DNA from 3 places in the Serratia sp. ID 25-353 genome. Region 2 is predicted to be linked to each of the others. Evidence: predicted binding sites of a transcription regulator. Region 2 holds the regulator's gene; each other region holds the start of a gene.

Region 1 (5,361 bases), 1.3 Mb from region 2:
TGTGCGGGCCGACCGGGGCCGGTAAATCGACATTACTGTCGCTAATTCAGCGCCAGTTCGATGTCAACGAAGGGCAGATCCGCTATCACGGCCTGCCGTTGCCGCAGGTCAAACTCGACGACTGGCGTTCGCGGCTGTCGGTGGTGAGCCAAACGCCGTTCCTGTTCTCCGATACCGTGGCGAACAACATCGCGTTGGGCCATCCGGGCGCGACGCAGGCGCAGATCGAACAGGCGGCGCGGTTGGCCAGCGTTCATGAGGACATTCTGCGGCTGCCGCAGGGCTATGACACCGAGGTGGGCGAGCGCGGCGTGATGCTGTCGGGTGGGCAGAAACAGCGTATCTCCATTGCGCGTGCGCTGCTGCTGGATGCGGAGATCCTGATCCTCGACGACGCGTTGTCGGCGGTGGACGGCCGTACCGAACACCAGATCCTGCATAACCTGCGCAGCTGGGGGCAAGATCGCACGGTGATCATCAGCGCGCACCGGCTGTCGGCATTGACTGAAGCCAGCGAGATCCTGGTGATGCAGCACGGTGGCGTTGCCCAGCGCGGCGATCCGGCTGCGCTGGCGGCGCAGCCGGGCTGGTATCGCGATATGTACCGTTATCAGCAGCTGGAAGCGGCGCTGGACGAAGCGCCGGAAAACGGCGAGGAGGCGTTGGCCGATGAATAAAGTGCAAAAGCTGTGGCCGACGCTGAAGCGGCTGCTGGCCTACGGCTCGCCGTACCGCAAACCGCTGGGGCTGGCGGTGTTGATGCTGTGGATAGCGGCGGCGGCGGAAGTCGCCGGGCCGATCCTGGTGAGCTATTTTATCGATAACTACGTCGCCAAAGGACAACTGCCGCTGATGATCGTCGGCGGGCTGGCGGCGGCTTACATTCTGCTGGAGCTGCTGGCGGCGGCGCTGCACTACTTTCAGGCGCTGCTGTTCAACCAGGCGGCGGTGGGCGTGGTGCAGCGGCTGCGCACCGACGTGATGGACGCCGCGCTGCGCCAGCCGCTCAGCGCCTTCGATACGCAGCCGGTCGGGCAATTGATCTCGCGCGTCACCAACGACACCGAGGTGATCAAGGATCTGTACGTGATGGTGGTCTCCACGGTGCTGAAAAGCGCCGCGCTGATCGGCACCATGCTGGTGGCGATGTTCAGCCTCGACTGGCGCATGGCGCTGGTGGCGGTCTGCATCTTCCCGGCGGTGTTCGTGGTGATGGGCATCTATCAATACTACAGCACACCGATCGTGCGACGGGTGCGCAGCTATCTGGCGGACATCAACGACGGCTTCAACGAAGTGATCAACGGCATGGGCGTGATTCAGCAGTTCCGCCAGCAGGTGCGCTTCGGCGAACGCATGAGCGCCGCCAGCCAGTCGCACTATCTGGCGCGCATGCAGACCCTGCGGCTCGACGGTTTCCTGCTGCGGCCGCTGCTCAGCCTGTTTTCGGCGCTGGTGCTGTGCGGATTGCTGATGCTGTTCGGCTTCAGCGGCGAGGGGGTGATTGGCGTCGGCGTGCTCTACGCCTTCATCAACTACCTGGGGCGCCTGAACGAACCGCTGATCGAGCTCACGTCGCAGCAATCGATCCTGCAGCAGGCGGTAGTGGCCGGCGAACGCATTTTCGAGCTGATGGATCGCAGCCAGCAGAGTTACGGCGCCGACGATCGTCCGTTGGCCGGTGGCCGCATCGACATCACCGATCTGAGCTTCGCTTACCGCGCGGACAAAAAGGTGCTGCAGCACATTTCGCTGGCGGTGCCTTCGCGCGGCTTCGTGGCGCTGGTTGGGCATACCGGCAGCGGCAAGAGCACCTTAGCCAACCTGCTGATGGGCTATTACCCGGTCAGCGAAGGGGAAGTGCGCCTCGATGGCCGCCCGCTATCCAGCCTGTCGCACCGCACGCTGCGCCAGGGCGTGGCGATGGTGCAGCAGGATCCGGTGGTGATCGCCGATTCGGTGCTGGCCAACGTCACGTTGGGGCGCAACATCGAGGAAGACGCCGTGTGGCGGGCGCTGGAAACGGTGCAGCTGGCGGATCTGGTGCGCGGCTTCCCGCAGGGTATTCACACCCGGCTGGGGGAGCAGGGCAATAACCTGTCGGTCGGGCAGAAACAGCTGCTGGCGATGGCGCGGGTCTTGGTGCAGGCGCCGCAGATCCTGATCCTCGACGAGGCGACCGCCAACATCGACTCGGGCACCGAACAGGCGATCCAGCGCGCGTTGCGTGCGATCCGCGAGCACACCACGCTGGTGGTGATCGCCCACCGGCTGTCGACCATCGTCGATGCCGATTCCATCCTGGTGCTGCATCGCGGCCAGGCGGTAGAGCAGGGTAACCATCAGCAGCTGCTGGCGCAGCAGGGGCGCTACTACCAGATGTACCAGCTGCAGCTGGCGGGCGAGCAGCTGGCGGAAGCGGTGCGCGAAGAGAGCCAACCCGCCTGAACATGGGCCGCGATCGCGGCCCTTCTTTCTTTCCCTCGCACCACAAGCAGGCAACCCGCCTGCATCACGCCCCCTTTCTGCACTTTTTCGACGCGATGCGCACCAAATTAGTGCGCGATATTTAATCAATTTAAGGTATCGGTACGGCGACGGGGCCTGATGGTGCCCGCGTACCCGCTAATCCACTGAATCACCATGCAAAATTAAATATGGCACAGCCCTTGCTACATATGACGCGTACCAGGGGTGAGTTTGGGCTTAATTCGTGGAGGGGCAATATGAAGCTGGTGACCGTGGTAATCAAACCGTTCAAGCTGGAGGACGTGCGCGAGGCTCTGTCCTCCGTGGGCATTCAGGGGTTGACCGTAACCGAAGTGAAGGGCTTTGGCCGCCAGAAGGGGCATGCCGAGCTGTATCGCGGCGCCGAGTATAACGTCAACTTCCTGCCCAAGGTTAAAATCGATATCGCCATTGCCGACGATCAGTTGGATGAAGTGGTTGATGTGATTAGCAAAGCCGCCTACACCGGCAAAATCGGCGACGGCAAAATTTTCGTTGCCGAGTTGCAACGCGTGATCCGCATTCGCACCGGCGAAACCGACGAATCGGCACTGTAACCGCGAACTCAGTTAAGTGATGGGGATGGATTGATAATGAAAAGACTGTTATCCATGTTGGGCCTGAGTTCGGTAACCCTGGTTCCTTCTTTGGCCCTGGCCGCCCCGGCGGTCGCCGATAAGCCCGACAACGCCTTTATGATGATCTGCACCGCGTTGGTGCTGTTCATGACGCTGCCGGGCATCGCGTTGTTTTATGGTGGCCTGCTGCGCGGCAAAAACGTGCTGTCGATGCTGACGCAGGTCACCGTCACCTTCGCGCTGGTCTGCGTACTGTGGGTGTTGTATGGCTACAGCCTGGCGTTCAGCGAGGGCAATGCGGTGTTTGGCGGGTTCGAAACGGCGATGCTGAAAGGCATCGGCATCGACAGCGTCACCGGCAGCATCAGCCAGATGATCCACGTCGCCTTCCAGGCGTCCTTCGCCTGCATTACCGTGGCGCTGGTGGTGGGGGGCTTCGCCGAACGCATTCGCTTCTCGGCGGTGCTGATCTTCGCGATCGTATGGTTCACCCTGTCTTATCTGCCGATTGCGCACATGGTGTGGGGCGGCGGCTACCTGGCCGCCGACGGCGCATTGGACTTCGCCGGCGGCACCGTGGTGCACATCAACGCCGCCAGCGCCGGGTTGATCGGTGCCTACCTGATCGGCAAGCGCGCCGGCTTCGGTAAAGAGGCGTTCAAACCGCACAACCTGCCGATGGTGTTTACCGGGGCGTCCATCCTGTATATCGGCTGGTTCGGTTTCAACGCCGGCTCCGCCAGCGCGGCCAACGGCATTGCGGCCCTGGCATTCCTCAATACCGTGGTCGCCACTGCGGGCGCCATTCTCTCCTGGACCTTCGCCGAGTGGGTGCTGCGCGGCAAGCCTTCGCTGCTGGGCGCCTGCTCCGGCATGATCGCCGGGCTGGTTGCGGTGACGCCGGCGGCGGGCACCGTGGGCGTGGGCGGGGCGTTGATCATCGGCCTGGTGGGCGGCGTCGCCGGCCTGTGGGGCGTAGTGACGCTGAAGAAATGGCTGAAAGTGGACGACACCTGCGACGTGTTCGGCGTACACGGGGTGTGCGGCATCGTCGGCTGTCTGCTGACCGGGGTGTTCACCGCCTCTTCACTGGGCGGCACCGGCTATGCCGAAGGGGTGACGATGGGCCATCAGGTCTGGATCCAGCTGGTGAGCGTGCTGATCACGCTGGTATGGTCGAGCGTCGTCGCCTTTATCGCCTTCAAGATCGCGGGAGCGATGGTGGGTCTGAGAGTGCCGGAAGAGCAGGAACGCGAGGGGCTGGACGTCAACAGTCACGGCGAGAGCGCCTACAACCAATAAGACTCGAAGCAGGGCAGTGCGCTAAAGACTAAAATAATGATGAAGCCAAAAGGGGCGATGGAAACATCGCCCCTTTCTTTATGCTGCGGATCAGGCGTCGCGCTGGCGAATCACCCCTTCCTGCACGGTGGTGGCGACCAGTACGCCGTCGCGGGTATAGATCTGGCCGCGTACAAAGCCCCGTGCGCCGGAGGCGGAGGAGCTCTCCACCGCATACAGCAGCCAGTCATCCATGCGGAACGGACGGTGGAACCACATGGAGTGGTCAATGGTGGCCACCTGCATGCCCGGCTCGAGGAAGCCGACGCCGTGCGGCTGCAGCGCGGTCGGCAGGAAGTTAAAGTCCGACGCGTAGCCCAGCAGGTATTGGTGGATGCGTTGATCGTCCGGCATGCTGCCGTTGGCGCGGAACCACACGTAGCGATGGGGTTCTTCCACGCTGCCTTTCAACGGATTGTGGAATTTCACCGGGCGCATTTCGATCGGCTTCTGGCCGATAAATTTTTCGCGCACTTTTTCCGGCAGCATATGCGCCAGCTTCTGGGCGATCTCTGATTCAGACAACAGCCCTTCCGGCGGCGGCACGTCCGGCATCAGGTTCTGGTGCTCGAAACCTGCCTCCGGGCTCTGGAAGGAGGCGGTCATATAGAAGATAGGTTTGCCGTGCTGGATGGCGCTGACGCGGCGTGCGCTGAAGCTGTTGCCGTCGCGCAGGGTTTCCACGTCGTAAACGATAGGCTTGCTGCTGTCGCCTGGGCGCAGGAAGTAGCTGTGGAACGAATGCACGCTGCGCTCGTCAGGCACCGTCTGCTTGGCGGCGTACAGCGCCTGGCCGACCACCTGTCCGCCGAACACCTGGCGCAGCCCCAGATCTTCACTCTGGCCGCGGAACAGCCCTTCTTCGATTTTCTCCAGATCCAGCAGATCGAGGAGGTTTTGCAATGCCTGGCTCATAAAATTGTTACCTTTCTAA
Region 2 (5,361 bases):
GCCGCACTCGCTGGGGCTGCTGGCCAAAAAGACTGTGGTGGTGACGCTGCTGGCGCCGCAGGGCGTCGCCTGGGGAGAAGGCGAGGTCGCGCACGTGATTTTCCTGCTGGCGATCAGCAAGAGCGACTATGAAGAGGCGATGGCGATCTACGAGCTGTTCGTCACCTTCGTGCGTGAACGCTCAATGAGCCGCCTGCTGGGCAGCGACAGCTTCGACAGCTTTAAAGCGGTGGCGCTGGACTGCCTGAGCCGGAGTTGAGGGGGAGAGGATATGGGGGATTGGGCGCAAAGGCGCGCCCTCAGCGGCTAATCTTCATCAAACCCGGAGTTGAACAGCTCGACCACTGCCGCCAGCGCGTTGACTTCGTCGGGGCCGGTCGCTTCGACTTCGATATGTCGGCCCTGGGCGGAATCCAGCATCAGCAGCGCGATGACGCTGCTGGCTTCGGCTTCGGTGCCGCTTTCGTTGCGCAGCATCACTTCGGCGTCGAAGCTTTGCACCAGCTCGAACAGTTTCATCGCCGGGCGCGCGTGCATGCCCAGCTTGTTTTTGATTTCAACCGTTTGTTTGACCGTCATTGTTTGCGCTTTTCCAGCGTGCGATGGCGCGACTGCACGTTCTTGCCGCGCGAGCGGAAGTAATCGGCCAGCTGTTCCGCCACGTACACCGAGCGGTGTTTACCGCCGGTACAGCCGATGGCGACCGTCAGGTAGCTGCGGTTGTTGGTTTCCAGCATCGGCAGCCATTGCTCCAGGTAGCTGCGGGTCTGGTAGATGAAGTTGTGCACTTCGGTATGGCGATCGAGGAACGACGCGACCGGCTTGTCCAGACCGGTCATCGGCCGCAGCTTTGGATCCCAGTGCGGGTTCGGCAGGAAGCGCACGTCGAACACGTAGTCGGCATCGATCGGGATGCCGTGCTTGAAGCCGAAGGATTCGAACACCATGGTCAGTTCGCGCTCGCGCTTGCCCAGCAGGCGGGTGCGCAGCATTTCGGCCAGCTCGTGCACCGACATTTCCGAGGTGTCGATAATCAGGTCAGCCCGCGAGCGCAGCGGTTCGAGCAGATCGCTCTCTTCGTCGATGGCGCTTTCCAGCGACAGGTTTTTGCTGGAGAGCGGGTGCAGGCGGCGGGTGTCGCTGTAACGGCGGATCAGCGTATTGCGATCGGCGTCGAGGAACAGTAGCTGCGGCGAGAAGCTGTCCGGCAGCTGAGTCATCGCGTATTCGAACACTTCCGGCGATTCCGGCATGTTGCGCACGTCGATGCTGACCGCCGCGGAGATATTGCGTTCCGCCAGCGTGTTGGCGAGCTGCGGCAGCAGCACCACCGGCAGGTTGTCAACGCAGTAAAAACCCATGTCTTCCAGCGCCCGCAAGGCGACGGATTTTCCGGAACCGGAACGGCCGCTGACAATCATCAGCACCATGTGGCAACTCCCCTGGCATCGCGGCGGCGTTCATCGCCACCGGTGGAAACTTTGTTATTCCGGCCGCAGCCGGATCCATCATCGTGAAACAGTATCGTTATCCGGGCTGGAAGTCACGCCGGCCGGGCATCACTCGGTGATGATTTGGTAAAGCTCTTCGTCGCTCTGCGCGGCGCGCAGGCGGCGGCATACGGTTTTGTCGGCCAGGCGTTTGGCGACCAGCGACAGGGTATGCAAATGGGTTTTGCACTGATCGGCAGGCACCAGCAGCGCGAACAGCAGGTCGACCGGCTGGTTGTCGATAGCGTCGAAAGCGATGGGTTGGTCGAGACGGATAAACACGCCAACGGCCCGCAGTGTGTCCTCTTCCAGTTTGCCGTGGGGAATGGCGATACCGTTGCCGATACCGGTGCTGCCCATGCGTTCCCGGGTGAGAACCGCGTCAAACACCACCTGCGAAGGCAGATTGAGCTGTTTGGCGGCCAGTTCGCTGATAATTTCCAAAGCCCGCTTCTTGCTGGTGCAGTGTACCGAGCTTTTGGTGCACTCGATGTTTAACACCGAGCTTAATTGCATATATTCGTTGTTCATCTCATCTTCACTTAAAACCGCGCCGCCGGGCGCACCCGGCAAGGCGGTTTTTCGTCGGTTTTAACCCTGATTACCGTTCGGCGCGTCACCCATGCGGGTCACGCGCCGAAGGGCGAGGCTGCGACAGATGCAACCTCATGGAATGGGTTAGGGTGTCAGTGTTGCTTCAATTTGTCTTTATGTTTGTTCAATTGACGTGCCAATTTGTCGATCAGCGTATCAATTGCGGCATACATATTCTCGTCTTCCGAGGTGGCGTGCAACTCGCCTCCATTCACGTGCACCGTTGCTTCCGCAATTTGCTGCACTTTTTCCACACTTAATACAACATACACCTGATTGATGCGATCAAAATACTGTTCGAGTTTGGCGAACTTGTTGTTCACGAACTCGCGCAACGGATCGGTGATTTCGATGTGGTGTCCGGTAATGTTGAGCTGCATAGTGTCTTCCTTCTCAATAGAGGTCAAACCAACTGTTTACGCTGGTTCGACGGCGGGATGGACAAAGACTCTCGGTACTTGGCGACGGTGCGCCGCGCCACGATGATCCCCTGATCGGAGAGCAAGGTGGCCAGCTTGCTGTCGCTGAGTGGTTTGGCGGGGTTTTCCGCCGCAATCAATTTCTTCACCAACGCGCGGATCGCCGTCGAGGAGGCTTCGCCGCCGCTGTCGGTATTCACGTGGCTGGAGAAGAAATATTTCAATTCGAAGATGCCGCGCGGGCTGTGCAAAAACTTCTGCGTGGTGACGCGCGAGATCGTCGATTCATGCATCTCCACGGCCTGGGCGATATCCGCCAGCACCATGGGTTTCATAAACTCTTCGCCTTGCTCGAAGAACGCCTGCTGTTGGCTGACGATGCAGCGGGTGACCTTCAGCAGCGTCTCGTTGCGGCTTTCCAGGCTTTTAATCAACCACTTGGCTTCCTGCAGGTTGCTGCGGATGAACTGGCCGTCGGCTTCGCTGCGGGCGCTGTTGCCCAGCGCGGCGTACTGCTGATTGATCTTCAAACGCGGCACGCTGTCGCCGTTGAGCTCGACCGTCCACGTGTTCTGCGTCTTGCGCACCAGCACGTCCGGGATCACGTATTCCGATTCGCCGGTATTGATCGACTGCCCCGGGCGCGGATCGAGCGACTGAATCAGCAGCATCGCTTCTTTCAGTGTATCTTCTTTTAGCCGGGTTGATCGCATCAGGCTGCGAAAGTCGTGGTTGGCCAACAGATCCAGATGCTCGCTGATGATCAGCCGCGCTTCGGCCAGATAAGGGGTGTCTTTGGCGTATTGGGAGAGCTGCACCAGCAGGCAATCGCGCAGATCGCGCGCGGCGACGCCGATCGGATCGAAACGCTGCACGCGCTTCAACACCGCCTCGACTTCTTCAAGGGTCACGTTCTCGTCGCCCAGGCTTTCCAGAATGTCTTCCAGCGGCACGGTGAGATAGCCGGTGTCGTCCACCGCGTCGACGATGGAGGTGGCGATGGCGGCGTCGGTATCGGAAAACGGCGTCAGATCTACCTGCCACATCAGGTAATCCTGCAGCGTTTGGGTGGTCTCGCCCTGATAGACCGGCAGCTCGTCGTCGCTGTAGTCGGTGCCGGTGCCGGACGGCGTGCCGGCGGTGTAGATCTCATCCCAGGTGGCGTCCAGCGGCAGCTCTTCCGGCATGTCTTTCTGTTCCAGCGCCTCGCGGGTATCGAGCCCCTCGGTTTCCTGGGTTTCTTTGGCGTCGATTTCGTCGTGCAGATCGGTCTGTTCAAGCAGCGGATTGCTCTCCAGCGCCAGCTGGATCTCTTGCTGAAGCTCAAGCGTGGACAACTGCAGCAGGCGGATCGCCTGCTGGAGCTGAGGAGTCATGGCCAGCTGTTGGCTGAGCCTGAGTTGCAAACCTTGCTTCATAGTTTTCTGTCTACTTCCGTTAACGGTGTCGCCCCGCAGGGCGCGCCGGCGCTTAGAGGCGGAACTCTTCGCCCAGATAAACGCGTTTTACCTGCTCGTCGGCCAGAATAGCATCCGGCGTGCCGTGGGCAATCAGTTTGCCCTGGCTGACGATGTAGGCGCGTTCACATACGTCCAGCGTCTCGCGCACGTTGTGGTCGGTGATCAGCACGCCCAGGCCGCTGTCACGCAGGTGCTCGATGATTTTTTTGATGTCGATAACGGAAATCGGATCCACCCCGGCGAAGGGTTCGTCCAGCAGAATGAATTTCGGGTTGGCCGCCAGCGCGCGGGCGATTTCGACGCGGCGGCGTTCACCACCGGACAGCGCCTGGCCGAGGCTGTCGCGCAGATGGGAGATGTGGAACTCTTCCATCAGCTCTTTGGCGCGGTCTTCGCGCTGTTCGCTGGTGAGATCGGGACGGATCTCCAGCACCGCCATCAGGTTGTCGTACACGCTCAGGCGGCGGAAGATCGACGCTTCCTGCGGCAGATAGCCGATGCCGCGGCGCGCGCGGGCGTGCAGTGGCAGCAGGCTGATGTCTTCTTCGTCGATCACGATGCGCCCGGCGTCGCGTGGCACGATGCCGACCACCATGTAGAAGGTGGTGGTTTTACCGGCGCCGTTCGGCCCGAGCAGGCCGACGATCTCGCCGGATTTCACTTTCAGGCTGACGTCTTCGACAACTTTACGGCCCTTGTAGGCTTTCGCCAGGTTTTCTGCGATGAGTGTTGCCATAAGTGATTAGTTACTCTTTTTTTGCTCGTTTTTGTCTTGCAACTGCGACGGTACCAGAACCGTTGTCACGCGTTTGCCTTTGTCGCTAAACGCCTGCATTTGCTGCTGTTGCACCAGATAGGTGATGCGATCGCCTTTCACGTTGCTGTCGAGCTGCTCCAGATAGGCGTTGCCCGTCAGGGTCACCAGCTGGGTCGCCACGTCGTAACGCACTTTCTGCGCGTGGCCTTTGACCGGCTTGCCGCTGTCCTGCATCTGGTAGAAGGTTACCGGGTTGCCGAACGCTTCAATATAGGTCTTATTCTGATCTCCGCCCGGGCGGGTGACCACCACCTTGTCGGCGCGAATATCGATGGTGCCCTGTTTGATCACCACGTTGTCGGTGAAGGTGCTGACGTTGCTCTGCATGTCCAACGACTGTTTGAGCGAGTCGATGCTCACCGGCTGGCTGGAGTCGGATTTCAGCGCCAGAGCGGGGGCGCTGGCGGCCAAAACTAAGCTGCCGAGCAACAGGTTACGGAGTTGGTTTTTGGTTCTGAATTTCATAGTTGGTCTTAACCTTATCAATCAGCTCAGCGGTTTTGGTCCGCAGGTTCCCACGCATTTTCATGCCGTTAGAGGTAAAATTGGTCCCGTAAAGCGTGACTTCGTCATCGGAGGTG
Region 3 (5,361 bases), 540 kb from region 2:
CAGCCGGTGGCGAATTGCTCGAAGCTGAGCGCGATGCCCATTTCATCGCACAGCTTGCCGGCGAAGTCTTCGTCGCTGATTTCACCGCGTTCATGTTGCTGGAACACCTCACCCATGGCGAAACGATCGGACAGCACCGCCAACGGCGTGCCGCTCAAATTGCTCCACACGCCCAGCACACGCTTGAAATCGATATCGACGATCACATTACCTAAATCAAAGATATACAGCATAGTCCTCTCCTGATGGGCCGGTGAGATTTCACTGTAGCGGGAAAAGGAACAGCTGAACAGGGAGCGAACGGAAAAGCGCATAGCGCGCCGCACAAACGGGGAACAACAGAGGAAAACACTCAGGGCGCGAGAACCGCGCCCTAAGCATGAGACACTCAATCAGCGATTAAGCGTCTTTAGGACCACGGCTGGCACGCTTACGATCGTTTTCCGTCAGGTGACGCTTACGGATACGGATCGAGGTTGGCGTCACTTCTACCAGTTCGTCGTCATCGATGAACTCCAGAGCTTGCTCCAGGGTCATTTTGATGGCCGGAACCAGGGTAGTCGCTTCGTCAGTACCGGAAGCACGCATGTTGGTCAGCTTCTTACCGGTCAGGCAGTTTACGGTCAGGTCGTTAGAACGTGAGTGAATACCGATGATCTGGCCTTCATACACTTCTGCGCCGTGGCCCAGGAACAGCTTGCCGCGATCCTGCAGGCCGAACAGCGCGAACGCTACCGCTTTGCCCTGGCCGTTGGAGATCAGCACGCCGTTCTGGCGCTGACCCACTTCGCCCGGACGCACGTCGTCGTAGTGGCTGAAGGTGGAGTACAGCAGGCCGGTACCCGAAGTCATGGTCATGAATTCGTTACGGAAGCCGATCAGACCGCGGCTTGGGATCACGTAGTCGAGACGCACGCGGCCCTTACCGTCCGGATCCATGTTTTTCAGGTCGGCTTTACGCTCACCCATCGCCTGCATCACGGAACCCTGATGCTGCTCTTCGATATCCAGCGTCACGTTCTCGAATGGCTCCTGCTTGCGGCCATCGATTTCGCGGAAGATAACTTTCGGACGGGATACCGCCAGCTCGAAACCTTCGCGACGCATGTTTTCGATCAGCACCGACAGGTGCAGCTCGCCACGACCGGAGACGCGGAAGGCGTCCGCATCGTCGGTTTCTTCAACGCGCAGCGCCACGTTGTGCACCAGCTCTTTGTTCAGACGGTCAAGGATCTGACGCGACGTCACGTACTTGCCTTCTTTACCGCAGAACGGCGAGGTGTTGACGTTGAAGAACATGGTTACGGTCGGTTCGTCGACGGACAGCGCCGGCAGCGCTTCTACGGCGTTGGTGTCGCAGATGGTGTCGGAGATGTTCAGCTCGCCCAGGCCGGTGATGGCGATGATGTCGCCCGCTTCCGCCAGGGTGCTGTCGATACGCTCCAGACCCAGGTGACCCAGCACTTTGCCCACTTTACCGTTGCGAGTTTTACCTTCGCTGTCGATGATGGTGACCTGCTGGTTCGGCTTCACTTTACCGCGCTTGATGCGGCCGATGCCGATAACGCCCAGGTAGTTGTTGTAGTCCAACTGGGAGATCTGCATCTGGAATGGCGCTTCCAGCTCAACCTGCGGCGCAGACACGTGGTCGACGATCGCCTGATACAGCGGGGTCATGTCTTCCGCCATGTCGGTGTGGTCGACGCCGGCGATGCCGTTCAGCGCAGAAGCGTAGATGATCGGGAAGTCGAGCTGCTCGTCGGTCGCGTCGAGATTCACGAACAGGTCGAACACCTGATCCACAACCCAGTCAGGGCGCGCGCCAGGACGGTCAACCTTGTTGATGACCACGATCGGCTTCAGACCGTTGGCGAAGGCCTTCTTAGTCACGAAGCGGGTTTGCGGCATAGGGCCATCCATTGCATCCACAACCAGCAGCACCGAGTCAACCATCGACATCACGCGCTCTACCTCGCCGCCGAAGTCGGCGTGTCCTGGGGTATCCACGATGTTGATACGGTAACCGTTCCAATTAATGGCGGTGTTTTTTGCGAGGATGGTAATCCCACGCTCTTTCTCCAAATCGTTGGAGTCCATTACGCGTTCGGTCGCTTCCGCACGCTCTCCGAAAGTACCGGATTGTTGCAGCAGCTTGTCAACCAGGGTGGTTTTACCATGGTCAACGTGGGCAATAATGGCGATGTTACGCAAATTTTCGATCACAGCTTTGCCTCGGGCATTAGAAATAGCGCGCTATTGTACACGTATTAAGCGAGGGACTAAACAAGATCACAACCATCTCTTATAAACAACCGCGTACCGGTCAGTTTGTGATCCCTTTCACGGTGCAAAAAGCCGCAATCGTTGCACTTTTGCACCATTTCAGTGCCCACGCTCACCCTTATTGCACCATAACAGTGCAAATTATCGTTGGTGGTGCATACTGTGGCTGGGTAAAACCCGCGCAGAAAGGCGATGAACGCCTTTTTAAAAAGTTGGCACGCTTTTCGCTTTAGTCTTTTCAAGGCGAAAAAAAGCCAGTTCCACAGATTCGTTCCACGACGACGACAATGATAAACCGGGAGAGTTAAGTATGTCCGCTGAACACGTTTTGACGATGCTGAATGAGCATGAAGTGAAATTCGTAGACCTGCGTTTCACTGACACCAAGGGTAAGGAACAGCACGTGACGATCCCGGCTCACCAGGTAAACGCCGACTTCTTCGAAGAAGGTAAAATGTTTGACGGCTCCTCTATCGGTGGTTGGAAGGGCATCAACGAATCTGACATGGTGCTGATGCCGGACGCCAGCACGGCGGTTCTGGATCCGTTCTTCGAAGAACCAACGCTGATCATTCGCTGCGACATTCTCGAGCCGGGCACCATGCAAGGCTACGATCGCGACCCGCGCTCCATCTCCAAACGCGCCGAAGACTTTCTGCGCTCCTCCGGCATCGCGGATACCGTGCTGTTCGGGCCAGAGCCTGAGTTCTTCCTGTTCGACGATATCCGCTTCGGCAGCAGCATCCGCGGGTCCCACGTGGCCATCGACGACATCGAAGGCGCCTGGAACTCCGGTACAAAATACGACGGCGGCAACAAAGGCCACCGTCCGGCGGTGAAAGGCGGTTACTTCCCGGTTCCACCGGTCGACTCTTCGCAGGATCTGCGTTCCACCATGTGTCTGACCATGGAAGAGATGGGCCTGGTGGTTGAAGCGCACCACCACGAAGTGGCGACCGCCGGTCAGAACGAAGTGGCAACCCGCTTCAACACCATGACCAAGAAAGCCGACGAAATTCAGATCTACAAATATGTGGTGCACAACGTGGCGCACGCCTTCGGCAAAACCGCGACCTTCATGCCGAAGCCCATGTTCGGCGACAACGGTTCCGGCATGCACTGCCACATGTCGCTCTCCAAGAACGGCACCAACCTGTTCGCCGGCGATAAATACGGCGGCCTGTCTGAAACCGCGCTGTTCTACATCGGCGGCATCATCAAGCACGCCAAGGCGATCAATGCGCTGGCCAACCCGACCACCAACTCGTACAAGCGTCTGGTGCCAGGCTACGAAGCGCCGGTGATGCTGGCTTACTCCGCCCGTAACCGCTCTGCGTCCATCCGCATCCCGGTGGTCTCCAGCCCGAAAGCGCGCCGCATCGAAGCCCGCTTCCCGGATCCGGCGGCTAACCCATACCTGTGCTTCGCCGCGCTGCTGATGGCCGGCCTGGACGGCATCATCAACAAGATCCACCCTGGCGACGCCATGGACAAAAACCTGTACGACCTGCCGCCGGAAGAAGAAGCCGAGATCCCAAAAGTGGCCGGCTCACTGGACGAGGCAATGGCCGCACTGAACGAAGACCGCGAGTTCCTGACCCGTGGCGGCGTGTTCACCGACGATGCAATCGATGCCTACATCGAACTGCGCAAAGAAGAGATGGACCGCGTTCGCATGACGCCACACCCGGTTGAGTTCGAACTGTACTACAGCGTCTAAGCCCTACCCGCGCCGTCTGCACAGGCGGACGGCGCCCACATTTTTGTTATCGCTTTTTTGTTGCCGTGGAAACTTTCAGCCCATCTTCGGATGGGTTTTTTTCTCCACCGTATTTTCTGCAAAACTATTCCATACCGCGCCGATCCCGGATGGAGTAGGATAGATGCACTAAAAAGGTGCAGGAGTCTGCTGTATGGCAACTGGCAAGCTGCCCGATGCTGGGCAGATCCTCAATTCACTCATCAACAGCATCCTGCTGTTGGATGACTCACTGGCGGTTCACTACGCCAACCCGGCGGCACAGCAACTGCTGGCGCAAAGCTCCCGCAAGCTGTTCGGTACGCCGCTGCCCGATTTGCTCGGTTATTTTTCGCTGAACGTCTCTTTGATGCGCGAAAGCCTGCGCGCCGGTCAGGGCTTTACCGACAACGAAGTGACCCTGGTGGTCGACGGACGCGCGCACATCCTTTCTCTGACCGCTCAGGCGCTGCCGGAAGGCTATATCCTGGTCGAGCTGGCGCCGATGGACAATCAGCGCCGCCTGAGCCAGGAACAGCTGCAGCATGCTCAACAGGTGGCGGCCCGCGATCTGGTACGCGGTTTGGCGCACGAGATTAAAAATCCGCTGGGCGGCCTGCGCGGCGCGGCGCAGCTGTTGGCCAAGGCGCTGCCCGATCCGGCGCTGACCGAATACACCAAGGTGATCATCGAGCAGGCCGATCGGCTGCGCAATCTGGTGGATCGCCTGCTCGGCCCGCAGCGGCCCGGTCAGCACATTACCCAGAGCATTCATCAGGTCGCGGAGCGCGTCTGCCAGCTGGTGTCGCTGGAAATGCCGGATAACGTCACGCTGGTGCGCGACTACGATCCGAGCCTGCCGGAAATGGCCCACGACCCGGATCAGATTGAACAGGTGCTGCTGAACATCACCCGCAATGCGCTGCAGGCGCTGGGCGAGGCGGGCGGCACCATCACGCTGCGCACCCGCACCGCGTTTCAGATTACGTTGCACGGCACCCGCTACCGCCTGGCGGCGCGCATCGACGTCGAAGACGACGGCCCCGGCGTGCCGGCGCAGCTGCAGGACACGCTGTTCTACCCGATGGTCAGCGGCCGTGAGGGCGGTACCGGCCTGGGATTATCCATCGCCCGCAATCTTATCGATCAGCATTGCGGAAAAATTGAATTCAACAGTTGGCCAGGTCATACCGAATTCTCGGTCTACCTGCCCATTCGTCAGTGAGGTTTGCTATGCAACGAGGGATAGTCTGGATCGTCGATGACGATAGCTCCATCCGCTGGGTGCTTGAGCGCGCGCTCACCGGCGCGGGCCTGAGCTGCGCCACCTTCGAAGGCGG

The links. The regulator sigma-54, encoded in region 2, starts transcription at its own class of promoters, with help from an activator protein. The targets are predictions, from matches to a motif close to GTTGGCACANNTTTCGCTNT.
Region 1: glnK (P-II family nitrogen regulator) is a predicted target of sigma-54. The motif match lies at 2,657-2,676, and genes of this name have one in related genera.
Region 3: glnA (glutamate--ammonia ligase) is a predicted target of sigma-54. The motif match lies at 2,495-2,514, and genes of this name have one in related genera.

What each region holds. Positions count from the first base shown of each region.
Region 1 covers NZ_CM139236.1:3,161,728-3,167,088, reverse strand. The annotation lists gene smdA (multidrug efflux ABC transporter permease/ATP-binding subunit SmdA) at 1-677, shown strand, start outside; gene smdB (multidrug efflux ABC transporter permease/ATP-binding subunit SmdB) at 670-2,448, shown strand; gene glnK (P-II family nitrogen regulator) at 2,727-3,065, shown strand; gene amtB (ammonium transporter AmtB) at 3,102-4,388, shown strand; gene tesB (acyl-CoA thioesterase II) at 4,479-5,342, opposite strand.
Region 2 covers NZ_CM139236.1:4,484,043-4,489,403, reverse strand. The annotation lists gene ACYF6X_RS21595 (BglG family transcription antiterminator) at 1-259, shown strand, start outside; gene npr (PTS phosphocarrier protein NPr) at 307-579, opposite strand; gene rapZ (RNase adapter RapZ) at 576-1,430, opposite strand; gene ptsN (PTS IIA-like nitrogen regulatory protein PtsN) at 1,560-2,021, opposite strand; gene hpf (ribosome hibernation promoting factor) at 2,177-2,464, opposite strand; gene rpoN (RNA polymerase factor sigma-54) at 2,488-3,921, opposite strand; gene lptB (LPS export ABC transporter ATP-binding protein) at 3,974-4,699, opposite strand; gene lptA (lipopolysaccharide ABC transporter substrate-binding protein LptA) at 4,706-5,245, opposite strand; gene lptC (LPS export ABC transporter periplasmic protein LptC) at 5,214-5,361, opposite strand, start outside.
Region 3 covers NZ_CM139236.1:5,027,370-5,032,730, forward strand. The annotation lists gene yihX (glucose-1-phosphatase) at 1-233, opposite strand, end outside; gene typA (ribosome-dependent GTPase TypA) at 400-2,223, opposite strand; gene glnA (glutamate--ammonia ligase) at 2,594-4,003, shown strand; gene glnL (nitrogen regulation protein NR(II)) at 4,197-5,246, shown strand; gene glnG (nitrogen regulation protein NR(I)) at 5,255-5,361, shown strand, end outside.